Regions from separate parts of the Streptomyces sp. NPDC028991 genome, predicted to be linked through region 1. Evidence: riboswitches for the same ligand, from Rfam matches in the RefSeq annotation. Region 1 holds a riboswitch; each other region holds the start of a gene.
The links. A riboswitch is a leader RNA that binds a small molecule or an ion and turns the genes downstream of it on or off. The one in region 1 is predicted to bind cyclic di-AMP.
Positions count from the first base shown of each region.

Region 2: it holds a riboswitch for cyclic di-AMP, as region 1 does, so the genes downstream of both, ACZ4V1_RS10285 (M23 family metallopeptidase) here and ACZ4V1_RS09505 (C40 family peptidase) in region 1, are expected to answer to the same signal.
Region 3: it holds a riboswitch for cyclic di-AMP, as region 1 does, so the genes downstream of both, ACZ4V1_RS26960 (M23 family metallopeptidase) here and ACZ4V1_RS09505 (C40 family peptidase) in region 1, are expected to answer to the same signal.
Region 4: it holds a riboswitch for cyclic di-AMP, as region 1 does, so the genes downstream of both, ACZ4V1_RS05005 (transglycosylase SLT domain-containing protein) here and ACZ4V1_RS09505 (C40 family peptidase) in region 1, are expected to answer to the same signal.

Region 1 covers NZ_JBVHVP010000003.1:411,072-418,349, forward strand. Annotated here, with positions in the region: gene ACZ4V1_RS09490 (VOC family protein) at 98-508, shown strand; gene ACZ4V1_RS09495 (ATP-dependent Clp protease proteolytic subunit) at 706-1,341, shown strand; gene ACZ4V1_RS09500 (hypothetical protein) at 1,349-1,657, shown strand; cyclic di-AMP (ydaO/yuaA leader) riboswitch at 2,028-2,172, shown strand; gene ACZ4V1_RS09505 (C40 family peptidase) at 2,176-2,649, shown strand; gene ACZ4V1_RS09510 (ATP-binding protein) at 2,740-3,234, opposite strand; gene ACZ4V1_RS09515 (helix-turn-helix domain-containing protein) at 3,449-4,309, shown strand; gene ACZ4V1_RS09520 (DUF397 domain-containing protein) at 4,331-4,561, shown strand; gene ACZ4V1_RS09525 (8-amino-7-oxononanoate synthase) at 4,605-5,732, opposite strand; gene bioB (biotin synthase BioB) at 5,883-7,091, shown strand; gene ACZ4V1_RS09535 (adenosylmethionine--8-amino-7-oxononanoate transaminase) at 7,084-7,278, shown strand, end outside.
Region 2 covers NZ_JBVHVP010000004.1:17,297-24,574, forward strand. Annotated here, with positions in the region: gene ACZ4V1_RS10275 (PrsW family intramembrane metalloprotease) at 1-601, shown strand, start outside; gene ACZ4V1_RS10280 (aldo/keto reductase) at 620-1,564, opposite strand; gene ACZ4V1_RS10285 (M23 family metallopeptidase) at 1,736-2,770, opposite strand; cyclic di-AMP (ydaO/yuaA leader) riboswitch at 2,781-2,938, opposite strand; gene ACZ4V1_RS10290 (PP2C family protein-serine/threonine phosphatase) at 3,182-4,393, opposite strand; tRNA gene ACZ4V1_RS10295 (tRNA-Met) at 4,575-4,648, opposite strand; gene ACZ4V1_RS10300 (dihydrofolate reductase family protein) at 4,704-5,834, opposite strand; gene ACZ4V1_RS10305 (helix-turn-helix transcriptional regulator) at 6,090-6,938, opposite strand; gene ACZ4V1_RS10310 (Atu4866 domain-containing protein) at 7,078-7,278, shown strand, end outside.
Region 3 covers NZ_JBVHVP010000016.1:127,411-134,688, reverse strand. Annotated here, with positions in the region: gene ACZ4V1_RS26965 (GntR family transcriptional regulator) at 126-821, opposite strand; gene ACZ4V1_RS26960 (M23 family metallopeptidase) at 1,022-1,786, opposite strand; cyclic di-AMP (ydaO/yuaA leader) riboswitch at 1,799-1,960, opposite strand; gene ACZ4V1_RS26955 (M16 family metallopeptidase) at 2,152-3,540, opposite strand; gene ACZ4V1_RS26950 (M16 family metallopeptidase) at 3,537-4,904, opposite strand; gene ACZ4V1_RS26945 (DNA gyrase/topoisomerase IV subunit A) at 5,217-7,278, shown strand, end outside.
Region 4 covers NZ_JBVHVP010000002.1:202,828-210,105, forward strand. Annotated here, with positions in the region: gene ACZ4V1_RS04995 (GNAT family N-acetyltransferase) at 1-165, opposite strand, end outside; gene ACZ4V1_RS05000 (HAD family hydrolase) at 440-1,249, shown strand; gene ACZ4V1_RS05005 (transglycosylase SLT domain-containing protein) at 1,346-1,846, opposite strand; cyclic di-AMP (ydaO/yuaA leader) riboswitch at 1,852-2,019, opposite strand; gene ACZ4V1_RS05010 (polyprenyl synthetase family protein) at 2,709-3,719, shown strand; gene ACZ4V1_RS05015 (LolA family protein) at 3,957-5,207, shown strand; gene ACZ4V1_RS05020 (ABC transporter ATP-binding protein) at 5,332-6,309, shown strand; gene ACZ4V1_RS05025 (ABC transporter permease) at 6,296-7,255, shown strand; gene ACZ4V1_RS05030 (flavodoxin family protein) at 7,245-7,278, opposite strand, start outside.

The DNA of each region.
Region 1 (7,278 bases):
GCCGGCTGCGCCGCCGTTCGGCGGGGAGGACGATGGAGACGGGGCGAGTACAGGCCACAGGCACAGGCCACAGGCCACAGGCCCACGGGAGGTTTCCATGACATCCAGCACACCCAGCACACCCACCACGCCCGCCACCGGCGAACCGTCGTTCTTCGAGCTCGGCGTGGCCGACCCAGAGCGCGGCCGTGCCTTCTACGGGACCCTGTTCGGCTGGGCCCTCGATGCCGGCCCCGGGGGACGCGGGTTCTCCATCGGCACCGGCGGCGTACCGGGTGGTCTGCACGGCGGTGACGCCGGGGCCTCTCCGTACCTCTTCTTCCGGGTCGACGACCTGGACGCCGCCGTTGCCCGCGTACGGGAGCTGGGCGGCTCGGTCGAGGACCTCGGCGAGCAGGAGGAGGGCGAGGGGGGCGCGGAGTCGGTGGCCCGGTTCGGGCGGTTCGCACTGTGCCGTGACGACCAGGGCTCCTCCTTCGGTCTGCACGAGCCGCCGAACGGGGGATGAACGCGGCCGTGCCGCCCTTCGGCCCTTCGGCGATGCGGCCCCTCGGCCGCTCGGCTTCGGCTGCTCGGCTTCACTCGGCTTCGGCCGTCGGCGAACGCCCGATTCCCGCGACATCCCCGCCCTCGTAACGTACGTCCTGTACATTTTTTACAGAGGTAGTGCAGCCGAAGACGTTCCGTCACGAGGAGGGGTCCGCCATGACCCGACCGTCCGCCCGTCACGTCCTGCCCGAGTTCACCGAGCGCACGAGTACCGGGAGCCGGACGACGGACCCGTACTCGAAACTACTGGAGGAGCGGATCGTCTTCCTCGGGACGCCGATCGACGAGACCTCGGCGAACGACGTGATGGCGCAGTTCATGCACCTGGAACACCAGGCCCCGGACCGGGACATCGCGCTGTACATCAACTCGCCCGGCGGCTCCTTCACCGCGATGACGGCGATCTACGACACGATGCGCTATGTCACCTGCGATGTGGAGACGACCTGCCTCGGACAGGCCGGCACGTCCGCCGCGGTGCTGCTGGCGGCGGGCACGCCCGGCAAGCGCGCCGTACTGCCGGGCGCACGAGTGGTCATCCGTCAGCCCGCGCTCACCGACCCGGTGGAGGGACAGGCCAGCGACCTGGCCATTCAGGCCGGCGAGTTGACCCGCGTCCGCGCCCGCCTGGAGGAGATCCTCGCGCGGCACACGGGCCGCAGCCCGGAGCAGGTGAGCGCGGACATCGAGCGGGACACCGTCATGGACGCGCAACAGGCCCTGGAGTACGGCCTGGTCGACCGCATCGTGGCCGGCCGCACGATCCCGTCCGCGGCACCCGGCGCGAGGTGACCCACCGATGCTGCCACCGGAGCTGCCGCCCCTGCCCGCCCTGACCCGCGCGGAGGCCGAGCTGATCGACCGGTACCTGGACGTCGTCGACCAGCTCGGCCGCATCAACCCCGCACGGGACGGCGACACCTACCGTGGGCTGCGGGCGGCCCAGGCGCTGGTCGCCAAGGCGACCGCCCTGCGCGACGCACTGGCGCTGATGCACCGGCGGGGCGAGACGGAACTGCACGCCGCCACCCTGACCCGGGCGCTGCGCGTACTGGACGGTGAACGGCGGACGGCACGCGTCAGCCTGCCGCCGCTTTCCGAAAGCTGAGGCGCCACGAGCCGAAACGGACCAAAAGGCGTACCCCCTTTCGGCGTAGCAACACCTCGGATTTCCGGCCGGCCCGGCTTGCGCGATCCCCGCGCCCGAACAGCGGAATGAGTCACTCCGCCGCTGGTCCCGGTGTCCGCAACGCACTCGACGATGACTCGAACGCAGCACCGCCCACCCGAACGGGTGAGTGGTGAGTAACAACACAAAGGGCACGTTCCGTTGGGATTTTCCCATGGGGCGAGACAAGATCCGTGACTGACGACAAGCCCCCGCCGCAGCGGCGGGGCGGTCCGGGCGGACGCCGAGTCCTGCCGCCGCCCGGACGACCGGTCGACAGGAGTGGATCGGCAGGAGTGGAGGACCCGAGCACAACGGGTCGCCGGAACGGTCGTCTCCGCGGGAGACGCGCCGGGCCGAGCAGCCCTTGGGGTGAAGCCGCACTCGTGTGGCCGGGCAACTTCGCCAGCCCGAATCCGACAGGTCATCCTTCACAGGCGGCTGACGAAGGGTTGCGCATGTCTGCGCTGAATCGTGTCCCGTCGATGATGGCCCGTGCCGGTACGGCCTCGGCCCTCACCCTCGCCGCCGTCGGCGGTTCCGTAGTGGTCCCCGGCGTCGCCTCCGAGGCGGCCGCCGCGAGCCATGCGACGAAGGCCCTCAAGATCGCTGCCTCCAAGAAGGGCGCGCCATACAAATGGGGCGCCGTCGGACCAAGCAGGTTCGACTGCTCGGGGCTGACCCTGTATTCGTTCAAGAAGGCCGGCAAGAAGCTGCCGCGCACCGCCGCCCAGCAGTACAACAAGACCCGTCACATCTCCGCCAAGAACCGCAAGACCGGGGACCTGGTGTTCTTCCACTCGGGCCGGAGCGTCTACCACGTCGGCATCTACGCCGGAAAGGGGAAGATCTGGCACGCCCCGAAGACCGGGGACGTGGTGCGTCTGCAGAAGATCTGGACCGGCAGCGTCTGGTACGGCCGGGTCAAGTAGCGCGCCCGAGGGGGTGACGGTGCCCTGACCCGCCGTCACCCCCTCGGGTGCGCGGTATCCGCATGCGGTGCGCCGGGGGCCGTCGGCGCCTCACCGCTGGGTCCCCTGCCTTCCCACGGCCCGTCCGACGGCCGTGGCCGCCGGTTCGGCGGGCACCGGGCCGCCCGGTGGCGCCCAGGGAAATTCGACGGAGATGGTCTTGCCACCCTCCCGGGTGGGCCGCACTCTCAGCTTGCCGCCGCATTCCGCCGTCAGCCAGCGGATGATCACCATGCCCCGGCCGTTGTCCTGCTGGACGGCGGCGGGCAGGCGCTTGGGAAACCGCGGATGGCTGTCGGTGACGCCGATGCGCAGCCGCTCGTCGCGGTCGAGCACGAGGCCCACGGTGAAGGTGGGTGACTGCCCGAACGTGTGCTGGACCGCGTTGGTCGTCAGCTCGGAGACGATGAGCCGGACGGTTTCGGACAGGTCGGTGTCCGGCGGCAGACCCCACTCCGCCAGGGTGCCGACCACATAGGTACGCGCTGCGGCCACCGAGGCGGGTTCGCTCGGCAGAGTGACGGATGCTTCCAGGTGGTCTGCCATGGCGACGTCGTCCCTTTCCCACGGGACCGCAGCCGGACACGGAGCGGATGGTTCGAGTACGGTCCCGGACTGGTGCTTCGCCGCCAGAGTGCCATCACAAGGCTCGTGAAGGGCGGCGATCCACCAAGATATGCATATATCTGTCGCTCGAAGCGGTGAACTCTGCGACGGCAGAGCGTATTTGGGCGACTCACAGGGAGTAAAGGAGTGGCCCATGCAGCACGGCCCCGTGGTGCGCCGTCGGAAGCTGGGCGCGGAACTGCGCGCCCTGCGCACGTCGGCGGGGATCACCAGTGGCGAGGCGGCCCGGCTGGTGGGCTGGCACCAGTCGAAGGTCAGCCGGATCGAGACCGGGACGAGCGGGGCGAAACCGGCCGACGTACGGTTACTGCTGGACGCCTACGGCGTGGCCGACGACCAGCTGCGGGAGCTGCTGGTGATGCTGGCCGGCTCCGACGACTCGGGGGGCCGCAACCACTGGTGGCACGCCTACCGAGGGGTACTGCCGCCGACCTACCGCGATTTCATCAGCCTGGAGTCCCAGGCCAGCGCGATGCGCACGCTGGAGACCACGGTGGTCCCCGGACTCCTGCAGACACCGGAGTACGCCCGCGCGGTGACGCGCGCCGCGGCGGACGGGCTGCCCGAGGAGCGCCTCGACACGCTGGTGGAGGTCCGGCTGGCCCGGCAGGACGTGCTGCGGGCGCAGCCGCCGCTCCGGCTGAGCGCGGTCCTGGACGAGGCGGTGCTGCGCCGGGAGGTGGGCGGACCCGGCGTCATGGCCCGTCAGCTGGCGCGACTGGTCGAGGCCGCCCGCCTCCCCCATGTCCGGCTCCAGGTACTGCCGTTCGCCGCCGGGGCGCACATCGGTGTCACCGGCCCTTTCGTAATCTTCTCTTTTTCGAGCACTTCTGATCTGGACGTGGTGGTTCTCGACCACTTGACGAGTAGCCTGCATCTCGAACGGAAAGAAGACCTAGAGGCCTACACCGAGGCCTTCAACGCCCTTCTGATCCATGCCCTTTCGCCCGAGGACTCGTTGGACTTCATCGCCGCGACCGCGGCAGGCGCGTAAGGAGGCACCATGACAGGCTCCATGACCGCACTCTCCCGGAACATCCCTGCCAGTACCGATCTGTCCGACGTGCGGTGGCTGCGCAGCAGCTACAGCACCGGAGCGAACAACTGCGTCGAGACCGCCCGGCCGTCGGCCGGCCCCTGTGCCGGACTGCTCGCCGTGCGCGACTCCAAGGACCCGGCGGGACCCGCGCTGCTCTTCTCCCCCGAGAGCTGGGCGTCGTTCACGGCCGGGGTCCACCGCCCCTGACCCCGGTACACCGTCTGGCGGCACACGGCCGTGTCACGCCGACTCATGGCCGCGTCTCGCCGATCACCCGTACAGCGCGTTCGATCTGCTCCCCGGAGAGGTCCGCACGAGCGGTCAGCCTGAGCCGTGAGATGCCGTCGGGTACGGAAGGAGGACGGAAGCAGCCCACGGACAGGCCGGCCGTACGGCAGTCGGCCGCCCACCGTACGGCCGCCTCCGGGGAGGGGGCGCGCACCGAGACGACCGCGGCGTCCGGACGTACCGCGGAAAGCCCCAGCGCGGTCAGACGCGCGTGCAGTTCGGCCGCCACCGCGCGTGCCCGCGCCGCTCGTTCCGGCTCGCGGCGCAGCAGGGTGAGCGCCGCCAGCGCCGCGCCCGTCGCCGCGGGGGCGAGGCCGGTGTCGAAGATGAAGGTCCGGGCCGCGTTGACCAGGTGCTCGATCACCCGGGCGGGGCCGAGCACGGCACCGCCCTGACTGCCGAGTGACTTGGACAGCGTCACCGTCACGACGACGTCGTCGGCGCCCGCGAGTCCCGCCGCGTGCGGGGCGCCCCTGCCGCCGTGGCCGAGCACACCGAGGCCGTGGGCGTCGTCGAGGACCAGCCCGGCGCCGTGCTCCCGGCACACCTCGGCGAGGGCGGCTAGGGGGGCCGCGTCCCCGTCGACCGAGAAGACCGTGTCGGAGACGGTGACGGCCGGCCCGTCGTGCGTCCCCAGTGCCTTGCGTACGGCGTCCGGGTCGGCGTGCGCCACGACCTGGGTCGTCCCGCGCGCGAGCCGGCAGCCGTCGATCAGCGAGGCGTGGTTGCCCGCGTCGGAGACGACGAGGGAGCCGTGCGGCGCCAGCGCGGTGACCGCGGCGAGGTTGGCCGCGTAGCCGGAGGAGAAGACGAGCGCGGCCTCGAAACCGCAGTGGGCGGCCAGCTCGCGTTCGAGCTCGGCGTGCAGTTCGGTCGTGCCGGTCACCAGCCGGGAGCCGGTCGCGCCACCGCCCCAGGCCCGCGCGGCCCGCACCGCGCCCACGGTGACCTCCGGATGCCGGGCCAGTCCGAGGTAGTCGTTGCTCGCCAGGTCCAGCAGCGGCGAGTCGGCCGGACGAGGGCGCAGAACACGTACGAGTCCGGCCCGGCGGCGCGCCCGGGCCTGCTCGTCGATCCAGCCGAACGCCATGGGTCGGTCCTCCGGAGTTTTGTAGGCAGTGGACAGACATTAGCGGCACGACAGCCCCCGCGAGGTGTGGCGATACCCACACGCCGATCTGTCAGTGTTGTGCGAACTCTCCTTGGCCCCGGGCGGCCCCTTAAGACAGGATCGGCTCTCATGGACCTGCTGAACACGCTGGTGGACAAGGGGCTTCGGCGCGAGACGCCGACCCGCGAGGAGGCTCTTGCCGTCCTCGCCACTTCCGACGACGACCTGCTCGATGTGGTGGCCGCGGCCGGCAAGGTACGCCGTCACTGGTTCGGGCGACGGGTGAAACTCAACTACCTCGTCAACCTCAAGTCGGGCCTGTGCCCCGAGGACTGCTCCTACTGCTCGCAGCGGCTCGGCTCCAAAGCCGAGATCCTCAAGTACACCTGGCTCAAGCCCGACCAGGCCTCCCAGGCGGCCGCCGCGGGCGTGGCCGGGGGCGCCAAGCGGGTGTGCCTGGTGGCCAGCGGACGCGGTCCGACCGACCGGGACGTGGACCGGGTCTCGGACACCATCAAGGCGATCAAGGAGCAGAACGAGGCCGTCGAGGTGTGCGCCTGCCTGGGCCTGCTCTCCGACGGCCAGGCGGAGCGGCTGCGCGAGGCGGGTGCGGACGCCTACAACCACAACCTCAACACGTCCGAGGCGACGTACGGGGACATCACGACCACGCACACGTACGCCGACCGGGTGGACACGGTGAACAAGGCGCACGCGGCCGGGCTGTCCGCCTGCTCGGGGCTGATCGCGGGCATGGGCGAGAGCGACGAGGACCTGGTCGACGTGGTCTTCTCGCTGCGCGAGCTGGACCCGGACTCGGTGCCGGTCAACTTCCTGATCCCGATGGAGGGCACGCCGCTGGCCAAGGAGTGGCACCTCACCCCGCAGCGGTGCCTGCGCATCCTGGCGATGACACGGTTCGTCTGCCCGGACGTCGAGGTGCGCATCGCCGGCGGTCGCGAGGTCCACCTGCGCACGATGCAGCCGCTCGCCCTGAACCTGGCCAACTCCATCTTCCTCGGCGACTACCTCACCAGCGAGGGGCAGGCGGGCCATGCCGACCTGGAGATGATCGCGGACGCCGGTTTCGAGGTGGAGGGCGCCGACCAGGTGACCCTGCCCGGGCACCGGGCGACGGCAGGCGGCGGCTGCGGGTCGCACGACAGCGGCGGCGGCTGCGGGTCGCACGGCAGCGGCGGGGCCTGTGGTTCCGCCCCGGCCGAGGCGGATCGCGACTCCGTGTCGGCCGCCGCGTCCGCGGTGGCCGGCGAAGCCCGCACGGACCTGGTCGCCGTACGCCGCCGTGGTGCCGGAACGGACCTCGCGCCCAATGCCTGAGCCCGCGCTGACCGTGGACGAGCTGCTGGCCCTCGACCGGCGGCACGTCTGGCATCCGTACGGCCCCATGCCCGGCCGGCGGGACCCGCTCGTCGTGGAGTCGGCGAGCGGGGTGCGGCTGCGGCCGGCCGATGGTTCGGGCGAGCTCGTCGACGGCATGTCGTCCTGGTGGTCGGCGATCCACGGC
Region 2 (7,278 bases), on a different contig from region 1:
CTCCTTCGGCCTGCTGACCTGGCTGGCGATCTGGACCCGGCAGCGCGAACTGGGCGCCGTACGCGACGCGCTCCCCGTGTACGTCGTGGCCGGGTGGCTGACGCCGACGGAGTCTTACGCGCTCGGCTCGATGCGCGCCCGCCGGATCGCCCGTCAGCACGCCCGCCGGCACGCCGGGAAGGAGGTGGCCCGGACGGTGGCGCGGTACGAGGCGTACGCGACCTCGCTGGCGTTCCTGCGGCAGCGCGGGCTGAGGGGCGGGGCGGGCGCCGACTACGCCGTACGGGAACGGGAACTGCTGGACGCCCTGTGGCACCGACGCGACGTGGCGCGCCCGGCACTGGACTACGCGGCCCGGGCCACGGCACCGCCCGTACCGGTGGCCGTACCACCCTGGGGACATCCGCACGGACCGTTCCCGCACGGGCCGTTCCCGCACGGGGCGCTTCCGCACGGGGCCCTCCCACCCGGGCCGTTCCCGCACGGACCGTACGGCCCCGGCCGGCCGACGTCGGCCCCGACGCCGTACCCCGCGCCGACAACCTACGCCCCGTACAGCCCGTACGCGCCGTACGCCCCGCCCCGTCCCTACCGGCCGTAGACCCGCAGCCGTACGGTCTCAGGCCGACGCCTCGGTAAGCCTCCCGACCTCGCCCTGCGTCAGGCTCAGCTCCGCCACGCCCAGCAGCGCCGGCAACTGCTCCACCGTGCGCGCGGACGCGATCGGCGCGGCCACCGTCGGCTGCGCGGCCAGCCAGGCCAGGGCGACCGTGGCGACGGGGGCGTCGTGGGCCCCGGCGATCTCGTCCAGGGCGGCGAGGACCCGTCGGCCGCGTTCGGTCCCGAGGTGCTTCGCGGCTCCGCCCGCCCGCGGGCTGTCGACCGCCGCACCGGTCCGGTACTTGCCGGTGAGGAAGCCGGACGCGAGGGCGTAGTACGGCACGGCGGCCAGGCCCGCGCGCTCCGCGAGCTCGCGGAGCTCACCCTCGTACGTCTCGCGCGAGACCAGGTTGTAGTGCGGCTGGAGGGCCACGTACCGGGCGAGGCCCTCTCGGTCGGAGAACTCCAGGGACGCCGCGAGCCGCTCGGCGGAGATGTTGGAGGCGGCGATGTGCCGGACCTTGCCCGCCTTCACCAGCTCGTCGAGCGCGCCGATGATCTCCTCCACCGGCACCTCGGGCTTGTCGAAGTGGGTGTAGTAGAGGTCGATGTGGTCCGTGCCCAGGCGGCGCAGCGAGGCGTCGGCGGCGGACTTGATGTTCGCGGCCGTCAGTCCCGGGTACTCGGGGTGCTGGCTGACCTTGGTGGCGAGGACGACGTCGCCTCGGCTGCCTCGGGAGGCGAGCCACTTGCCGATGAGGGTCTCGGACTCCCCGCCGCTGTTGCCGTCGACCCACGCGGAGTAGGAGTCGGCGGTGTCGAGGAAATTGCCGCCCGCGGCCGTGTAGGCGTCGAGGACGGCGAAGGAGGTGTCCTGGTCGGCGGTCCAGCCGAAGACGTTGCCGCCGAGGGCGAGCGGGAAGACCTCCAGGTCGGAGGAGCCGAGTTTGCGCAGAGAAGTCATGTCCTGCGTCAACGACCGTACTGGACGGGGCGATTCCGGAAACGGGGCAAAGTTCCCGCAAACCGCCCATCGCGCACCGGCAGCCCTGACGTCGGGGGGACGCCGTCAGGACCGCCGGGGATCAGCGGAGACGGGCAGCGCGCGAGGCGGGAATCGGGGGTGAGGCGGGAATCAGGGGGTGAGGCCCTTGCTCTGCAGCCACGCCATCGGGTCGATACCGCCACCGCCGGCCGTGTGGACCTCCATGTGGAGGTGGGCGCCGGTGACGTTGCCGGTGGCGCCGACACGGCCGATGACGTCACCGGTGGTGACCTTCTGGCCGACGCTGACGCTGATGGAGGACTGGTGGGCGTACCAGACCTCGGTGCCGTCGTCGAGGGTGAGCACGGTCTTGTATCCGTACGACCCGTCCCAGCCGGCCGACGTGATCGTGCCGCTGTGCACCGCCTTGAGCAGCGTGCCCGTGGGGGCGGCGAAGTCGAGGCCGGTGTGGTGGCCGGAGGACCAGTAGGCGCCGGCCTGGCCGAAGGTGGAGGAGATCGTGTACGAGGAGGTCGGCAGCGTGTACTGCTTGGCCAGCTGCGCGAGCCGCTCGGCCTCGGCCTTCTTCGCGGCCTCCTCCTCCGCCTTCTTCTTGGCGGCGGCGGCCTTGGCCTCGGCCTCCTTCTCCGCCTTGGCGGCGGCTTCCGCTGCCTTCTTCTCGGCGGCGGCCGCGGCTTCGGCGGCGGCCTTGGTCTCGACCTGGGCCTGCTGCTGCTCGGCCTGCGCCAGGATCCGGGCGCGCAGCGACTCGCCGGCGTCGGTGGTGCTCTCCGAGGTGGTGTCGGCGGAGACCGTGGCGATGCTGCTGAGCGGGGTGGTGGAACCCTCCGGCTCCGGCTCCTCCTCGTCGGAGATGAGCGAGCCGACGTTCGGCAGGTCCGGCACGGAGATCGACACCGGCGGCTTGCCGGTCTGCGCGCTGGCCATGCCGCCCGCGCCGACCGCGGCTATGACACCGACGCCGAGGACGGTGGAGCTGCGGGCGAGTCCGCCGCGCTGCTTGGCGACGCGGTGCCGGCCGCGTACGGGGCGGATGGAGTCCGCGGTGGGATTCCACTCCTCCCAGGGGCCCTCTTCGGTGCGGTAGCCGTCGTAGCCGAAGGTGTCGGTGTCGTGCCCGCTGGGCACGAACGGGGCCTCGGGGGCAGGCCGGTTGGACGCCACGTGGGCGTACTCCTTTCCTTCCTTTCGCCTACCGGGTTAGCTGACGGGTTCGGAGCAGGAAGGTCTCCTACGCGCGTATATCCGCCGTGTCTCCACGGCGTCGTACGAGCGATTCACCCCAATGTGGTGGTTCCCCGGTTCCCTTGCGGGATTCGGCGCGTGCGCACGGAGCCGCCTTCTGTGACGGCTGGGACGACCGCGCTGCGTTATCGAACGTTAATAGACGTGAGGCTCGGATTCCAAGCCGTTCCTCTTGATCATTAACGAATCCGGCCGGGACGTACGCCTCGTGACCGGTGAAAACCGGGCGAGTTGACCGGCTCTCGGTATTCCCCCTTCCATCACAAATTTCTGACGGTGTATCAGTTGTTATGCGGAGGGCGGTCGGTCCGTCACGTCCGGTGATATCGATCAAGGTCGTCGTACGGCGAGCAGTGCCATGTCGTCGGCCATGCCGCCCCCGGAGTGCCGGCGCACGTCGTCGGCGAGGGTGTCGAGCAGTTCCACCGGGTGCCGGAACACCCGGCCGGCCAGCCGGACGTGCGGATCGTAGAACTCCCCCCGCGTGTCCCGTGCTTCCGACAGCCCGTCGGTGTACAGCAGCAGCGTGGCCCCACCGGGGAACTCGGCCTCCTCCGCACGGTCGGGCCACACGCCCAGCTCCCCCATGCCGAGCGGCAGCGCCGACTCGCGGGCGGGCAGCGGCCGCAGGGTGCCGTCGGCGTACAGCAGCAGGGGCGGCGGATGGCCGCGGTTGACGATGCGTACGGTCCCGTCGCCGTGCGGGAGTTCGGCGAGCACGGCGGTGGTGAACCCCTCGAAGGCGTCCAGCCCCTCCCGCCGGGTGCCCTCGCGGGCCAGCGCCCGCTCCAGCCGTTGCGCCACCGCCTCCAGGGTCGCCTCCTGCTCGGCGGCCTCCCGGAAGGCGCCGATCACGACGGCGACGGCGGCCACCGCGCCCATGCCCTTGCCGCGCACGTCGCCGACGATGAGCCGGATGCCGTGCGAACTGTCCTGCACCGCGTACAGATCACCGCCGATGAAGGCGTCGGCCTGCGCGGCCTCGTAGCACGCGGCGATCTCGAAACCGCCGATCCGCTCGGCGGGCTCCGGCAGCACGGCCCGCTGGGCGGCCTCGGCGATCTCGCGGACGGAGACGAGACGCTCGCCGGTGCGGCGGACGAAGCCGTTCACGAGTACGGCGAGCACGGCGACCGTGGCGATGGTGATCAACTCGGTGAGCGAGTCGACGTAGTGGATGACGCCCTTGCCGAGCTGCAGTCCGACGACGGCGGCCACCACGGCCAGGCCGGTGAGCGCCGTGCCGCGCCGTGAGTAGACCGGGGCGGCGACCAGGGGCGCGGCCGTGTAGAGGGGGCCCGCGGTGAAGTACCTCGGGGTGAAGATGTCGTACAGGATGGCGACGACGATCAGCAGCACGGGGAGCAGGCGTAAGAAGGTCCGCCCGTACGAGGCCCGCCACCGCCGCACCGGCCCCGTGGCCTCGGTGACCGGCAGGGGCTCCGGCCGGTCACCGAGGCCGGGGTCGGGCACGGGATCGCGGGGAAGCCGGCCGCCGGCCCGGGCGTAGGCTCCCTCGTCGTCCACGTCACCTGGCCGCACCACTCGTCTCCCGCCACCCCGCACGTCCGCGCCGCTTGCCGTCCCGTCCCCCAGGTTTCCCGGAGCGGGGGCGGGGGGCGAGCCGTGGGGGCCGGTCGGGTGAGGGTGGCGGGTGCCGGGATCACGTCCGTGAACGCACCGAAGGCCGGAATCCTCATGGATTCCGGCCTTCGGCCTTGAGTAGCGGGGACAGGATTTGAACCTGCGACCTCTGGGTTATGAGCCCAGCGAGCTACCGAGCTGCTCCACCCCGCGCCGTTGTGTCTCTACTGTACGTCATCCCGGGGGTGGAATGCACATCCGTATCCCCCTACCCCTCCAGGTGGCGGTTCGGCGCCTTCGCCCGCTGCTCGTACTCCGGCAGTACGACGACGCCGGCGCCCCCGGCCGCGAGCACCCCGCTGCCGTCGGCCCCCGGCACGAAGGTGTCCGGCTCGCGCCAGGCCGTGACCACGCGGCGCACCCCGGCGTCGAGGATCAGCCGGGCGCAGGGCGCGGGGCGGGAGGCGCGGCGGGCGCACGGCTCCAGGCTGCTGTACACGGTGGCGGTCGCGAGGCGCGGATCGGCGGGGTCGGCCTTCGCGAGCGCGGCCTCCTCGGCGTGCACGACGGGGTCGCCGCCCTCCCGGGAGTGGCCCCGCGCCAGCTCGGTCCCGTCGGCGGCGACCACGACCGCCCCCACGCTGAACGCCGTCTCCGACGGCGGGCACAGCTCCGCCAGCTCACAGGCGAGCTCCAGCCAGTGCCGGTCGGCGGCGGTGACGCGGTCGCCGGTGCCGGGGGCGGTGGGCAGGTACCGCGTCAGCACCACGTCCTCGATGCGCCGCGACTCCACCAGCCGCAGCCGCCCGCTCTGGTAGGCGCCGGGCCCGAACAGCCGGGGCGCGTCCGGGTCGCCCACGAACAGCGGCGCGAGGACGAGCTGCAGTTCGTCGGCGAGTTCCCGCTGCAGCAGCTGGGTGTGGACGGTCCCGCCGCCCTCGACCATGAGCCGCCGCACGCCCCGTCGGTCGTGCAGGTACTCCAGCGCCGTGCGCCAGTCGAGTGCGGCCCCGAGCGGCACGACGTCGGCGGCGATCCCCAGCGCGCGGGCCCGCCGGGCGCCGTCGTCCGTGGTCAGGAGCACCTTCTCCCCACCCGTGTGCCAGAACGCTGCCGCCGGGTCCAGCTCGCCGGTGGCGCTGACCGTCACCTTCAGCGGGTACTCCGCCTCCCCGGCCGCGACCCGGGCCGCCCGCCGCTCGGCGGAGTTCACCAGCAGACGCGGATTGTCGGCCCGGATCGTGCCGGCGCCGACGAGGATCGCGTCGACGGAGGCCCGCACCTCGTCGACGCGGTCGAAGTCGGCCGGGGAGGAGAGCAGGAGCCGTTCGGGGCCGGTGTCGTCCAGGTAGCCGTCGAGGGAGACGGCGGCGGAGAGGAGGACGTAGGGGAGGGGCATCGAGGCGACTCCGGTGGGATGGCCCTGGACTTCCGCGGACGAGACCGGTGAACACTCTCCATCCCGACCGACCCGCCGTGTGGACACGGCGTGCCCGCCCATCCTGCCAGTTCGGGCCCGGGGAACGGCGGAACGGAGGCGAGCAGCAGCCCACCGGGCGGCCGGTACCGCGTAGCTCGGCGACCGCCTGTGAAGCACGCGGAGGCGAAGCCGGCCGGGGCACCTTGCCGCCGATCTCCATGTTCCGTCGGCTGATCAGCGGTGGGGCCGGGGGTCGGGCCGGCGCCGGGTGGCATGGATGGAACCGAGCAGATTGAGGGACTGGGCGCTGGGGCTGCCTGGTTCGGCGTGGTAGATGACGAGCTGCTGGCCGGGTGCTTCGCGTACGTCGAAAGCCTGGTAGGTGAGCGTGAGGGGGCCGACGTCCGGGTGGAGCAAGTGTTTGGCGTCCTGGGTCTTGCCGCGCACGGTGTGGGCGTTCCAGAGGCGGGTGAAGTCCGCGCTGTGCTCCGTGAGGGTGCGGACGAGTTCACGCAGCCGTGGGTTGTCCGGGTCGAATCCGGTCGCCTCGCGAAGGTTGGCGACGGTGGCCTGCGCTGCCCGGTCCCAGTCCGTGTAGAAGTTGCGGCCCGCGGGGTCGAGGAAGGTCATGCGGGCCAGGTTGTCCGTCGGCTCGAACGGGGCGTAGAGGGCGTCGGCCAGAGCGTTGACGGCGAGGAGGTCCAGGGTCCGGCTCATGACGAACGCCGGAGTGTTCGGGTAGCCGTCCATCAGCTGTCGCAGCGCCGGGCTGACCCGCTCGGCGGCGTGGACGGAGGGCCGGTCGTTCGGCGTGGCCCCGGCCAGTCGGTACACGTGCGCGCGGGCGTCCACGTCGAGGCGCAGCGCGCGGCTGAGCGCGTCGACCACCTGGGGTGAGGGGTTGCGCTCGCGGCCTTGTTCCAGGCGGGTGTAGTAGTCGGCGTTCACTCCGGCCAAGACGGCGACCTCCTCGCGGCGCAGTCCGGCGACTCTGCGGGCCCCGTAACTCGCCATACCGACGTCCTCCGGCCGCAGGCCGGCGCGGCGTGTGCGCAGGAAGTCTCCCAGGTGGTTGTCGTCCATGTGTTCAGGCTAGGCGGCGGCCCGGTGTGCTGCCTGGGTGTGCCGCACCCAGGCAGCACGCGTCCTGGTTGATGGCCGCTGACCTGCCCAGACTCGGTGGAGCGGGAAAGACCGCCCTACTCGAGGAGAGGAGTCCGCCATGGCCGGGACCGTTGAGGGCCACCACGTCGACGTGGTCGGGATGTGGGTGACCGCGGATGGTCACATCCGTCAGGAGCTGCTGCCGGACGGCCGCTACGACGAAGCTCGTGGCGAGCGGCGCAGCGCGTACACCGGCCGGTACACGGTGACCGGCAGCCACCTGGACTACGTCGACGACACCGGGTTCACCGCCACGGGC
Region 3 (7,278 bases), on a different contig from region 1:
CCGGAACACTGGGCGGGCCTTTCGCTTTCGCTTTCCGCTCCCCCACACTTTCGAGCACAACAGGAAATAGGCAGCAGAGAACACCCCCCCCCCGAATTACCCCCTCTTTGTATACGGCCCCCGTGTTAATGCCGCAGGCTCGGCGTGTTTACGGGACGTTGCGAGTTCCTCACACGCTCCGTCCGCCCGCCGCCGGAGGTGAATCGCAGTCTGAGCGCCGACGCCGACCGCTCGGTGTGCAGCGTCATGAGCGCCCGCGCGCGCTCGCCGTCGCCCCGGGCCACCGCGTCCACGATCGCGCCGTGCTCCGCCCAGCACTCCACGGGTCCGGCCGGCGCCTCAACGACGTACATCCAGGCGATCTTGTGGCGCAGCTGGGTCAGCAAGGCCGCCAGGGAAGAGCTGCCGGCGGACTGGGCGAGGGTCTCGTGGAACCATCCGCCCAGTGAGCGCAGGTCCTCGCTGTTGCCCTGCCTGGCACGCTCCTGCCCGAGCCTCACCAGCCCGCGGAGCACCTTGAGGTGCGCCTCGGTGCGGCGCCGGGCCGCGCGGGAGGCGCCGAGGGGCTCGAGGAGCGTACGCGTCTCCAGCAGGTCGGCGGCCTCCTGCTCGGTGGGTTCCGCGACGCACGCGCCCGCGTGCCGCCGCGTCACCACGAAGCCCTCGGCCTCCAGCGTACGCAGGGCCTCGCGGACGGGGACGCGGGAGACGCCGTAGCGGCGGGCCAGAAGTTCCTCGGTGAGCCGGCTGCCGCGTCCGTGGACGCCGGTGACGATGTCGTCCCGGATCGCCGTGCACACCGAGTGCGCCGGAATACGCATACCCGACCTCCGCCTTAATCCCCGTGAAACGTCGACGATTGACGCGTGTTCAGTGACTCTAGGCCAATCAAGCGGATATTCCGACGGTGCGGCGGATTTCATGGACGTTTTTTGGACGACGGCGCTTCCGGGACCCGCGCGGAAATGCGAAAGCCCCGGCTCGGGAAGCCGGGGCTTTCGGGTGCCGTACCCGCGCTACGTCAGAGGTTCACACCGTGGGAGCGGAGGTAGGCGACGGGGTCCATGTCCGAACCGTACTCGGAACTCGTGCGGGCCTCGAAGTGCAGGTGCGGTCCGGTGACGTTGCCGGTGGCGCCGGAGAGGCCGATCTGCTGCCCGGCGCCGACCGACTGGCCGACCGAGACGCCGATGGACGACAGGTGGCCGTACTGCGTGTACGTACCGTCGTGCATCTTGATGACGACCTGGTTGCCGTACGCCCCGCCCCAGCCGGCCTCCACGACGGTGCCGACGCCGACCGCGTGCACGGAGGTGCCGCTGGCGGCGTGGAAGTCGATGCCGGTGTGGCTGCCGGACGACCACAGAGAGCTGCCGGCCTGGTAGGCGGTGGAGACGTAGGAGGCGGTGATCGGCGACACGAAGGTGTTGAGGCGCTTGCGCTCCGCCTCGCGTGCGGCGCGCTCCTTGGCCTCGCGCGCCTCCTTCGCCGCCTCGGCCGCCCGCTCGCGCGCGGCCTCCTGGGCCGCCTCACGGGCGGCGGCGTGCAGGGCCGCCTGCTCCTGCGCGGTGGCCTGGGCGTCGATCTCGTGGGCTATGGAGTCGCCGATGGTGACGACCGGGGTGAGTCCGCTCTGCTCCGCCTCGGACTCGGCGGCGAGCGCAGGAGCCGCGAGGGTGCCGACGACGCCGGTGGTGGCGAGGGCCGCGACACCCGCCGCGCGGGCGGTGGTGCGGTGCACCCGGCTGGGACGGCGGTGCTTCCCGGTGGCGCGCGTGAACGCCATGTAGAGGCTGGTCCTTTCCTTCCCTCTCGCCTACCGGGTTAGCTGACGGGTTCGGAGGTGGAAGGTCTCCTACGGACCCCCTCGCTGCGCGCGGGCGTCCGATTCACCCCAGGGACTGCATGGGTCCCCGGCTCCCCTGGCTCGCGCCGTACGGGGACTCGGCGATGGCTGTCCGGTGCCGCGGGTGCGGCGCACTGCCTGACGAACAGCCCGGATGACGCTAAACGCGGCTGTCTTCAATCCTCAAACGCAACAAGCTTTTTGTAGCGCACGCCACAGGGCAGACGGGCAGCCTCTCCCTCAATTCGGACAAAAGGCGGCCCTGATGACACTCGGGTCACCAGGGCCGCCACGCGCGCGTGCCGCTACTCGGCCGCAACCACGGTGACTTCACCGATACCGAGAGCCTCGACGGGCTCCTTGATCTGCGCCGCGTCGCCGACGAGGACGGTGACCAGACGGTCGCCCGGGAAGGCGTTGACGACCGCGGCCGTGGCCTCCACCGTGCCGGTGGCGGCGAGTTGGCGGTACAGCGTCCCCTGGTAGTCGTCGGGCAGGTGCTGCTCGACCTGGTCGGCGAGAGTGCTCGCCACGGCCGCCGCCGTCTCGTACTTCAGCGGCGCCACGCCCACCAGATTCTGCACGGCCACGTCGCGCTCGGCGTCGGTGAGCCCTTCCGCGGCGAGCTTGCGCAGCACCGTCCACAGGTCGTCCAGGGCGGGACCGGTGTTGGGGGTGTCCACGGAGCCGCTGATGGCGAGCATGGCGGCACCCGTGCCGTCGGGCGCGGAACGCAGGACCTGCCCGAACGCCCGTACGCCGTAGGTGTAGCCCTTCTCCTCGCGCAGGACGCGGTCCAGGCGCGAGGTGAGGGTGCCGCCGAGGCAGTACGTCCCGAGCACCTGCGCGGGCCACACACGGTCGTGCCGGTCCGCGCCGGTGCGGCCGATGAGCAGCTGCGTCTGGACGGCACCGGGGCGGTCCACGATGACGACCCGGCCGGTGTCGTCGGCGGTCACCGGGGGTACCGGGCGCGCCTCGGCCGCGGAGCCGGTCCACGCGCCCAGCGTCTCGCCGAGCAGCGCGTCGAGGTCGACGCCGGTGAGGTCGCCGACGACCACGGCGGTGGCCGTGGCGGGCCGGACGTGCTTCTCGTAGAAGGCCCGCACGGCCGCCGAGTCGATGCTCGCGACCGTCTCCTCGGTGCCCTGCCGGGGGCGCGACATGCGCGTACCGGCCGGGAACAGCTCCTTGTACAGCTCCTTGGCCGCACGGCGGGCGGGGTTGGCCAGCTCGTGCGGGATCTCGTCGAGCCGGTTGCGGACCAGCCGTTCGACCTCGCCGTCCGCGAAGGCGGGCGCCCTGAGGGCGTCGGCGACCAGGCCGAGGGCCTTGGCGAGGCGCGAGACGGGCACCTCCAGGCTCAGCCGGACACCGGGGTGGTCGGCGTGTGCGTCGAGGGTGGCTCCGCAGCGCTCCAGCTCGGCGGCGAACTCCTCGGCGGAGTGCTTGTCGGTGCCCTCGGAGAAGGCACGCGCCATGATCGTGGCGACACCGTCGAGACCGGCCGGCTCGGCGTCCAGGGGCGCGTCCAGGAGCACCTCCACGGCGACGACCTGCTGACCGGGGCGATGACAGCGCAGCACGGTGAGGCCGTTGCCGAGGCTGCCGCGCCCGGGCGCCGGGAAGGCCCACGGCTTGGGCTCGCCGGCTTGCGGCTGGGCGTGGAATTCCATGGTGGCGAGCTCGGTCACTTGGCCGCCTCCTCGTTCTCGTCGGTGGCGTCGTTCGTGTCGGCGTCGGTGTCCTCTGCGGGGGCGGTCGGCTCGTAGACGAGCACCGCGCGGTTGTCGGGGCGCAGGCGGGCCTTGGCGACCTCCTGGACCTCCTCGGCCGTCACCTCGAGCACCCGCTGTACGGCGGTGAGGGCGAGCTGCGGGTCGCCGAACAGGACGGTGTACCGGCACAGTTCGTCGGCGCGGCCCGCGACGGTGCCCAGGCGGTCCAGCCACTCGCGCTCCAACTGGGCCTGGGCGCGCTCCATCTCCTCCGCCGTGGGTCCCTCCTCGGCGAACCGGGCGAGCTCCTCGTCGATGGCGGTCTCGATGACCGGCACCTCGACGTCACCGGACGTCTTCACGTCCAGCCACCCCAGGGAGGGCGCTCCGGCGAGCCGCAGCAGGCCGAATCCGGCGGCGACGGCCGTGCGGTCGCGGCGTACCAGCCGGTTGTACAGACGGGAAGACTCGCCGCCGCCCAGGACGGTGAGGGCCAGGTCGGCCGCGTCGCACGCGCGCGTGCCGTCCTCCGGCAGGCGGTAGGCGGCCATCAGGGCGCGGGCCGGGACGTCCTCCTCGAGGATCTCGCGCAGCTGCCCGCCCATGACGTCGGGCAGCGAGCCGTCCCGGGGGGCCTGCTTGCCGTCGTGCGAGGCGATGGAGCCGAAGTACTTCTCGATCCATGCGAGCGTCTGCTCGGGGTCGATGTCGCCGACGACCGAGAGCACCGCGTTGTTCGGCGCGTAGTAGGTGCGGAAGAACGCGCGCGCGTCCTCCAGCGTCGCCGCGTCCAGGTCGGCCATGGAGCCGATCGGCGTGTGGTGGTAGGGGTGGCCCTCCGGGTAGGCGAGGGCGGTCAGCTTCTCGAACGCCGTGCCGTAGGGCACGTTGTCGTAGCGCTGGCGGCGTTCGTTCTTGACGACGTCCCGCTGGTTCTCCATGGACTCGTCGTCCAGCGCGGACAGCAGGGAGCCCATGCGGTCGGCCTCCAGCCAGAGGGCGAGCTCCAGCTGGTGGGCGGGCATGGTCTCGAAGTAGTTGGTGCGCTCGAAGCTGGTGGTGCCGTTGAGCGAGCCGCCGGCCCCCTGCACCAGTTCGAAGTGGCCGTTGCCCTTGACCTGGGCGGAGCCCTGGAACATGAGGTGCTCGAAAAGGTGAGCCAGGCCGGTACGCCCCTTGACCTCGTGGCGCGAGCCGACGTCGTACCAGAGGCACACCGCCGCGACCGGGGTCAGGTGGTCCTCGGAGAGCACCACGCGCAGGCCGTTGGCCAGGCGGTGCTCGGTCGCTGTCAGGCCGCCGGAGCCTGCCTGGGCTGTGGCCGTGTGACCCATGGGCATGTACGTCCCTTCGATCGCGGAATCCTTGGTGGAAACACTTGGTGGATCATTGGGCGGAACTGCGGGATTCCGCCGATCCTGCCACTGTATGCAAGCGTGCGGGGCGCCGGTGGAGTTCCCGGACCTCGTACGCCGAGAGCGAGAACGGGCTCAGCGGCCCGACGGGGGCGAGCGCGTGTGACGAGGGCGTACTCTGCGGGCAGCGCCGGGCCGGGCAGCCCGTGACGGGTCCTGGTCGGTCGCTGTCAGTGCCGCAGTCCACAATGGACCGCGTCAGATCACCGTTCACGCTTCAGCAAGGAGCCGGCAGCGATGGCCCGCCGTAGTACGAAGACCCCGCCGCCCGACGATTCGTACGAGGAGAAGATCCTCGACATCGACGTCGTCGACGAGATGCAGGGCTCCTTCCTCGAGTACGCGTACTCGGTCATCTACTCCCGTGCGCTGCCGGACGCCCGCGACGGCCTCAAGCCGGTGCACCGCCGCATCGTCTACCAGATGAACGAGATGGGCCTGCGGCCCGAGCGCAGCTACGTGAAGTGCGCCCGTGTCGTCGGCGAGGTCATGGGCAAGCTGCACCCGCACGGCGACGCGTCGATCTACGACGCCCTGGTGCGCATGGCCCAGCCGTTCTCCATGCGCGTCCCCCTGGTCGACGGCCACGGCAACTTCGGCTCCCTGGGCAACGACGACCCGCCGGCCGCCATGCGGTACACCGAGTGCCGGATGGCCGAGGCCGCCAGCCTGATGACGGAGTCCATCGACGAGGACACCGTCGACTTCGGCCCCAACTACGACGGCCAGGAGCAGGAGCCGGTGGCGCTGCCCGCCGCCTTCCCGAACCTGCTGGTCAACGGCGCCTCCGGCATCGCGGTCGGCATGGCCACGAACATGCCGCCGCACAATCTGCGCGAGGTGATCGCGGCCGCCCGGCACCTGATCCGGTACCCGAACGCCGACCTCGAAGCCCTGATGAAGCACGTTCCGGGCCCCGACCTGCCCACCGGCGGCCGGATCGTCGGCCTGCCCGGCATCCGGGACGCCTACGAGACGGGCCGCGGCACCTTCAAGATCCGGGCGACGGTCGCCGTCGACACGGTGACGGCCCGCCGCAAGGGTCTCGTCGTGACCGAGCTGCCCTTCGCGGTCGGCCCGGAGAAGGTGATCGCCAAGATCAAGGATCTGGTCGGCGCGAAGAAGCTCCAGGGCATCGCCGACGTCAAGGACCTCACCGACCGCGAGCACGGGCTGCGCCTGGTCATCGAGATCAAGAACGGCTTCGTGCCGGAGGCCGTCCTGGAGCAGCTGTACAAGCTGACGCCGATGGAGGAGTCCTTCGGCATCAACAACGTCGCCCTGGTGGACGGCCAGCCGCTCACGCTGGGTCTCAAGGAGCTGCTGGAGGTCTACCTCGACCACCGGTTCAACGTCGTGCGGCGCCGCAGCGAGTTCCGCCGCAGCAAGAAGCGCGACCGTCTGCACCTGGTCGAGGGCCTGCTCACCGCCCTGGTCGACATCGACGAGGTCATCCGCCTCATCCGCTCCAGCGAGAACTCCGCACAGGCCAAGCAGCGCTTGATGGAGCGCTTCTCGCTGAGCGACGTCCAGACCCAGTACATCCTGGACACGCCGCTGCGCCGGCTCACCAAGTACGACCGCATCGAGCTCGAGTCGGAGAAGGAGCGGCTGAACGCGGAGATCGAGGAGCTGACCCGGATCCTCGACTCGGACGCGGAGCTGCGCAAGCTGGTCTCGGCGGAACTGGCCGCGGTGGCCAAGAAGTTCGGCACCGACCGCCGTACGATGCTGCTGGAGTCGTCCGGTGCACCGGTCGCCACCGTTCCGCTCCAGGTGGCGGACGACCCGTGCCGGGTGCTGCTGTCCTCGACGGGCCTGCTCGCCCGCACCGCGAACGACGAGCCCCTCGTCACCGAGGCCGGCGCCAAGCGCGTCAAGCACGACCTGATCGTCTCGGCGGTGCCGGCCACGGCCCGCGGCGAGGTGGGCGTGGTCACGTCGGCCGGGCGCCTGCTGCGGGTGAACGTCGTGGACCTGCCCCAGCTCCCGGAGCCCATGCCGACGCCGAACCTCTCGGGTGGCGCGCCGCTGGCGGAGTTCGTGACCCTGGAGGACGACGAGACCGTCGTCTGCCTGACCACACTGGACGAGTCCTCGCCGGGCCTGGCGCTCGGTACGGAACAGGGTGTCGTCAAGCGGGTGGTGCCCGACTACCCGTCCAACAAGGACGAGTTGGAGGTCATCACCCTCAAGGAGGGTGACCGGATCGTCGGCGGCGCCGAGCTGCGCACCGGCGACGAGGACCTGGTCTTCATCACGGACGACGCGCAGCTGCTGCGCTACCAGGCCTCACAGG
Region 4 (7,278 bases), on a different contig from region 1:
CGCCACCCGCGCCCGCGGCCGTACCCGGCCCACGACGTCGGTGAACTCCGGTTCCATGAACGGATTGCGTGGTGCCGTCGATTTGGCGCGCAGCTCGCGCCAGTGCTCCCGTTCCCCCTCGCCCAGTTCCTCCGGCCTGAGCACGCGCACACGTCCGCTGTTCAACCCGACCCCCCGATCAAGTCCCCCTGGACAGAAGGACGGTACCCCCGGGGACGGTTCGGCCGGTAGGTAGCGGACCATGTTGTTGCCAACCGGTGCACAGGCCCTTAACCGGCTTTAGCCGATGAAGCCGGTGATGTGCCAGGTTTCGGACACGAACGTGCGTCCTCGTGCGCACTCGTGCCGTACTCGTGCGGACTCGTGCCGACCTCGCGCGTCCTCGTTCGGAAGCGATCGCGGGTGAGTCGGACAGGTGCGGTGTCCGTATTCTCTGATCATGGACCGCACCGCGTATTCACTCGTCGCCACCGACCTCGACGGCACGCTGCTCCGCGGCGACGACACCGTGTCCGACCGGTCACTGGCCGCGCTGACGCGGGTGGCCGAGGCCGGTGCGCGGCATCTGGTGGTGACCGGGCGGCCGGCGCCCCGGGTGCGGTCCCTGCTCGACCGCCTCGGCTGCACGGGGCTCGCGGTGTGCGGCCAGGGCGCGCAGGTGTACGACGCCGGCGCACACCGGATGCTGTGGTCGGTCACCCTGGAACGGGAGCTGGCCGAGACCGCGCTCGGCAAGATCGAGGCCGAGGTGGGGCAGGTGCACGCCGCGGTCGACCAAGACGGCGTCGACGGCCTGACGCTCATCGAACCGGGCTACCTGATGCCCCACCCGACGCTGCCCGCGGTGCGGGTCGAGCGGCGCGACGAGCTGTGGAGCGCGCCGATCAGCAAGGTGCTGCTGCGCCACCCCGACCTGACCGACGACGAGTTGGCGGCGACGGCACGCGCGGTGGTGGGCTCCCTCGCCACGGTCACCATGTCGGGGCCGGGGACGGTGGAGCTCCAGCCGTGCGGCATCACCAAGGCGACCGGCCTCGCGATGGCCGCCGAGCGCCTGGGGCTGGGCCGGCGGCGGACGATCGCCTTCGGCGACATGCCGAACGACATCCCCATGTTCGACTGGGCGGCGCACGGCGTCGCCATGGCCGGCGCCCACCCCGAACTCAAGGCGGTGGCCGACGAGGTCACCACGACGAACGAGGACGACGGCGTGGCCGTCGTCCTCGAGCGGATCTTCGGAACCTCTTAGTACGCCTCGGCGCGGCTCAGTACGCCTCGGCGCAGCTCAGTGCGGTGCGGCGCAGTTCGGTGCGGCTCCGCGCAGCCCGGTGCGGTTCCGCGCGGATCAGTACGCGCCGAAGACGTTGTCCATCGAGCCGTACCGGTCGGCCGCGTAGTTGCAGGCGGCGGTGATGTTGGCGACCGGGTCGTACGGGTCCCAGGAGGTGCCGGGCACGTGGTACGCCTGGAAGGTCGGGTCGATCACCTGGAGCAGGCCCTTGGACGGGGTGCCGTTGATGGCGTTGATGTCCCAGTTGTTGATGGCGAGCGGGTTGCCGGACGACTCCCGCATGATGTTGCGGTGAATGCCCTCGTACGACCCGGGGATGCCGTGCTGCGCCATGACGTCGAGCGACTCCCGGATCCAGCCGTCGAGGTTGTCCGGGTACGTCGTCGCCGCCGTGGTGGCGGACGCGGCGGAGGTGGTGGCGGCCGGGGTGGCCGCGGAGGCGCTGGTGGCGCCGATGAGCGGCAGGGCGAGCACTGCGGCGCCGGTGCCGGCCACCGCGAGCTTCCGGGCGAGGCGGGCGGTGCGGGCGTGACGGTTCTGACCGTTGGCAGACATGCTTGAGTCCCTCTCCTTACGCCTGCGAGGTGAGCTGTCGGGTTCGGGCGGGGAGGTGCCCGGCCGGGCCCTGACGGGCACGGCTTCACCCCAAGCCGCTCCGGTGGTGACCGGTGCGGCGACTTACCTGGGTCCCCCGCTCCTGCCTGCGAGTTTGTTGGCGGATGACTGTGTGACCGGGCGGTGGCAGGATTCGGCGTCCGCCCGACAGGCCGGGAACGTATGCGAGAGCAGATGTCCGAAACAAGTGCAGGAATCACCCAACAGTCCTGTTGACCTTGGTCTGGGGTGTTTGAGGCGCTTGATCCTTTGCGGCTGCCAAGGCTCAACTGGCTTGCGGCGCAAAGGGAGGGCACAGCCGGCGGCGGGGTTGCCTACAGGTGTGCGGGAGTGAGCCAACTCACTGGCCTCAACAAGGATGGCAAATCGGGCATTCAGGCCAACAGGGAGCCAATCGGCCGTAGGCCGGGAGGGCTTCGGATGCCGGCCGGCGGCCGGATGGGCTCGCCGTCGTGCGCGCCCCGTCTCTCGCCTCGCCCTGAGCGGTGTTTCGGCGCGCCGTGCGGGCATCCGTTCGAGGTGAGGGTGGAGTGCGCCGAGTGGGTGACGTATTCGCAGTGCGGGCCGTTGGGGGGAGTGATGTGATCTTCCGTGGCGGGTTCCGGCCCTGGCGATGTCGATCAATGTCTGCTCATATCACCTGATCAAAAACATACTGTGCATGATCTGATACCGACCGGCCTGTAACGGTGGGCGCTCGCGGTGATCGAAAGGTGACCGGATACGCTGACTTGAGTGGTGGCAGCGACCTATCGACAAACCAGGTAATCGCCAGTAGACACCAGCAGACAGGAGACCCCTCGTGACCGTCGTCGGGCCGTTCGGGCTGAGCGTGCGGGACCAGGCTCTGGAAGCCGATGTCCAGGCCGGATTGGTTGCTGTCGAGGAAGGGTTGCTTGAGGCAACCAAGAGCGAGGTTCCGTTCATCACGGAGGCCGCCCAGCACCTGGTGCGAGCCGGCGGCAAACGTTTCCGGCCACTGCTGGTGATGCTCTCCGCCCAGTTCGGCGACCCCTACGCCCCCGGGATCGTGCCCTCGGCCGTCGTCGTGGAGCTGACCCACCTCGCCACCCTCTATCACGACGACGTGATGGACGAGGCCGCCGTGCGGCGTGGCGTATCCAGTGCCAACACCCGCTGGGGAAACTCGGTCGCCGTCCTCACCGGCGACTTCCTGTTCGCCCGCGCCTCGCAGATCCTCGCCGACCTCGGGCCCGAGGCGGTCCGCGTGCAGGCCCTGGCGTTCGAGCGGCTCGTCACCGGCCAGATCCTGGAGACGGCGGGGCCCCAGGACGGCCGGGACCCGGTCGACCACTACCTGGACGTGCTGGGCGGCAAGACGGGCTCGCTGGTGGCGGTCTCCTGCCGGTTCGGGGCGATGATGTCCGGCGCCGACGAGACGGTCGTGGACGTGCTGACCCAGTACGGCGAGCGGCTCGGTGTCGCCTTCCAGCTCGCGGACGACGTCCTGGACATCGCCTCCGACTCCCACGAGTCGGGGAAGACGCCCGGGACCGACCTGCGCGAGGGAATCCCGACCCTCCCGGTGCTGCGGCTCCGGGAGCGGGCGGCGCGGCTCGGGCTCGCCGAGGACATCGCGCTGTGCGAGCTGCTGGACTCCGACCTGAGCGACGACGCGCGGCACGCGGAGGCGCTGCGGCTGCTGCGCGCCCACCCCGCGCTGGAGCAGGCGCGGCAGGACACCATCCGGTACGCCAAGGACGCCCGGGCGGCGCTGGCCCCGCTCAGGGAGTGCGAGGCGAAGGCCGCGCTGGTGGAGCTGTGCGACGCCGTGGTGCACCGGGCCGGCTGAACGCCCGGCCGCGTACCCCGCCCCCTACGGGCCGGGGGAGTCGCGGCCCCTCCGTGTCATCCCGCAGGAGTAGGCGGAGTTGAGCCCGCGGTCTGACGATTCCCCTTGGCCGATTTGGTCAGATGGACACCACGGAAGACACCAATCCTCACCGATTCGGGTGAGAATGGCGGCTCACGGGTGAACGAGTGCGAGGCCGTGGGACAGCCGCCGCCGACGACGGAGGTAGGGCACACAATGGCACCGATCGATTCCGACGACAGCACGACCGCCGGTGAGGGCGAGGACCTGCGGTCCGGACGGCGCAGGGCCGCGCGGTACGTCGTCCCGGTCGCGGTGATGGGAGTGGCGGCCGCGACGATCGGCCTCGTCCCCGCCCTCGCCGACTCCGGGGACCCGGACCTTCCGAAGGTCACGGCGGAACAACTCATCGAGAAGATCGCGAAGTCGGACGTCGAGCAGCTGTCCGGCACGGTCAAGATCAGCACGGACCTGGGCCTGCCGGACCTCGGCGGTCTGGAGAGCGGCATGATGTCCGGTATAACCGGCGCGCCGGGCGGTTCGGGCGGAGACGAGGGCGGCTCGGCCGCCGACCCGTCGGCCAAGCTCACCGAGCTGGTCTCCGGCACCCACACGCTCCGGGTCGCCGCAGACGGCCCCGACCGGCAGAAGCTGTCCCTGCTGGAGAACGCCGCAGAGTACAGCCTCATCCACGACGGCAAGGACGTCTGGGGCTACGACAGCGAGTCCAACGAGGTGTACCACACCACCACGTCCGGCGCCGCCGAGCAGCCGGAGAAGGAGGTGCCGGCCACTCCGAAGGACTTCGCCGACCAGGCACTCAAGGCGGTCGACGACACCACGTCCGTGACCGTCGACGGCACCGCTCAGGTGGCCGGCCGGGACGCCTACCGACTGGTGATCAAGCCGAAGCAGGAAGGTTCCACGGTCGGCGCCATCAGCGTCGCGGTGGACGCGAAGACCGGCATGCCGCTGAAGTTCACGCTGACCCCGGCGAGCGGCGGCGCCGCCGTCGTGGACGCGGGCTTCACCAAGGTCAGCTTCGCGAAGCCGGACGCGTCGACGTTCGACTTCACCCCGCCCAAGGGCGCGAAGGTCACCGAGGCCGACGAGACGGCCGAGGCGCCGGAGCACGGCCGGGAGGCCGGGGGCGACCTCGCGCAGGAGATGGACGGCCTGAAGGGGACGGACGGCCTGAAGGGGACGGACGGCCCGAAGGTAATCGGCGAGGGATGGAACTCGATCGCCACCTTCGACACCGGCGGCCAGGGCCTGCCCACGGCCTCCGCGGGCGGCGACCTCGGTGGTTTCCTCGGCTCCTTCGGCGACCAGGTCAAGGGCGATTTCGGCTCCGGCACGGTCTTCAAGACCCGCCTGGTCAACGCCCTGATCACGGACGACGGCAAGGTCTACGCCGGTGCGGTCACCAAGGACGCGCTGGTGAAGGCGGCCGACGCCGCCCAGTAGGCGTCGGACGGGAGCCGTTGTCCGTACGGAGCCGTTGTCAGCTCGGACCAGTGACGACGAAGTGGACGAAGTAACGAAGTAACGAAGTGACGAAGTGAGGGAGCCGGTGGCCGAGACGTCCGCCATGGAAGCGAGGGAAGCGGAGGGCCCGGACCGGGGGAGCGGCGCGGACGACGCCGTCATCTCGACCCGGGCGCTCACCAAGCGCTACCGCGGCGGGCAGCTCGCCGTCGACGGTCTGGACCTGACCGTCCCGGCGGGCAGTGTCTTCGGCTTCCTCGGTCCCAACGGCTCCGGCAAGACCACCACCATCCGCATGCTGATGGGCCTGATCGAGCCGACCTCCGGCACCGCGCGCGTGCTGGGCCGGCCCATGCCGCGCACCGCCCGCACCGTGCTGCCCCAGGTCGGCGCCCTCATCGAGGGCCCCGCCCTGTACGGCTTCCTCTCCGGCCGCGACAACCTGCTGCGCTACGACGCCGCCGACCCGGCCGCCGACCCGCGCACCCGGCGCCGACGCGTCGCGGCGGCGCTGGACCGGGTGGGCCTCGCGGCCGCCGCCGGCAAGAAGGCGAAGGCGTACTCGCTCGGCATGAAGCAGCGACTCGGACTCGCGGCGGCGCTGCTCCAGCCGCGCCGCCTGCTCGTCCTGGACGAGCCGACCAACGGACTCGACCCCCAGGGCATGCGCGAGATCCGCGCGCTCGTTCGCGAACTGGCCTCCGACGGCACGACCGTCTTTCTCTCCTCCCACCTGCTGGACGAGATCGAGCAGGTGTGTACGCATGCCGCCGTGATGGCCCAGGGGCGGTTGATCACCCAGGGCGCGGTCGCCGACCTGGCGGCCGGGGCGCGTGGCCGGCTGGTGGTGACCACGCCGGACACGGGAGAGGCGGCCCGGGTGCTGAAGGAGCACGGCGCCGGGGACGTGGCCGTCGCCGAGGACCGGTTGACGGCGGAACCACCGGACGGTGACCTCGCCGACCTGAACGCCGCCCTGGTCGCGGCCGGTGTCCGGGTCCGCGGCTTCGGAGTGGAACGCGCCTCCCTGGAGGACGCGTTCGTGGCGCTGACCGGGGAGGGCTTCGATGTCGCGGGCTGAGCGTTCGCGGACTGAGGTGACGGGGGCCGGGGTGCCGAGCGCCGGGGTGCCGAGCGCGCTGCGCGTCCCGAGCCCGTTGTGGTCGTTCGGACTGTTCCGCAGTGAACTGCTGATCACCTTCCGACGCTGGCGCACTCTCGCCCTCCTGGGCGTGCTGGCCGCCGTGCCGGTCCTGGTGGGGATCGCCGTGAAGATCGAGACGAGCGACGAGGCGTCGTTCGGCGGTGGGGGCGGTGGGGGCGGTGGGGGCGGTGGCGGCGGTGGGGGCGGCGAGGGTCCGGCGTTCATCTCGCAGATCAGCAACAACGGCCTGTTCCTGGTCTTCACCGCGCTCGCCGCGACCCTCCCGTTCTTCCTGCCGATGGCCGTCGGCGTCGTCGCGGGCGACGCGATCGCGGGCGAGGCGAGCGCGGGCACCCTGCGCTACCTCCTGGTCGCCCCGGCCGGCCGCACGCGTCTGCTCCTCACCAAGTACGCCACAGTGATCGCGTTCTGCGTCGCCGCCACCTTGGTGGTCGCGGTCTCGGCGCTCGCCGTCGGAGCGGTGTTGTTCCCGGTCGGCGAACTGACCACCATCTCCGGCACCCGGATCAGCTACGCCGAGGGATTGGGCCGGGCCCTGCTGATCGCCTTGGTCGTGGCCGCCTCACTCGTCGGCGTGGCGGCCCTCGGCCTCTTCGTCTCGACGCTGACCGGCAGCGGTATCGCGGCCATGGCGGCCACGGTCGGGCTGCTGATCACCGTCCAGATCCTCGACCAGATCCCGCAGCTCGACGTGCTCCAGCCGTACTTCTTCTCGCACTACTGGCTGTCCTTCGCCGACCTGATGCGCGAACCGGTCTACTGGGACGACCTGGTGAAGAACCTCGGCCTCCAGGCCCTCTACGCGGCGGTGTTCGGCTCGGCGGCCTGGGCGCGGTTCACTGCGAAGGACATCACCTCGTAGCCAGGGCCTCCGTCTCCTCGTAC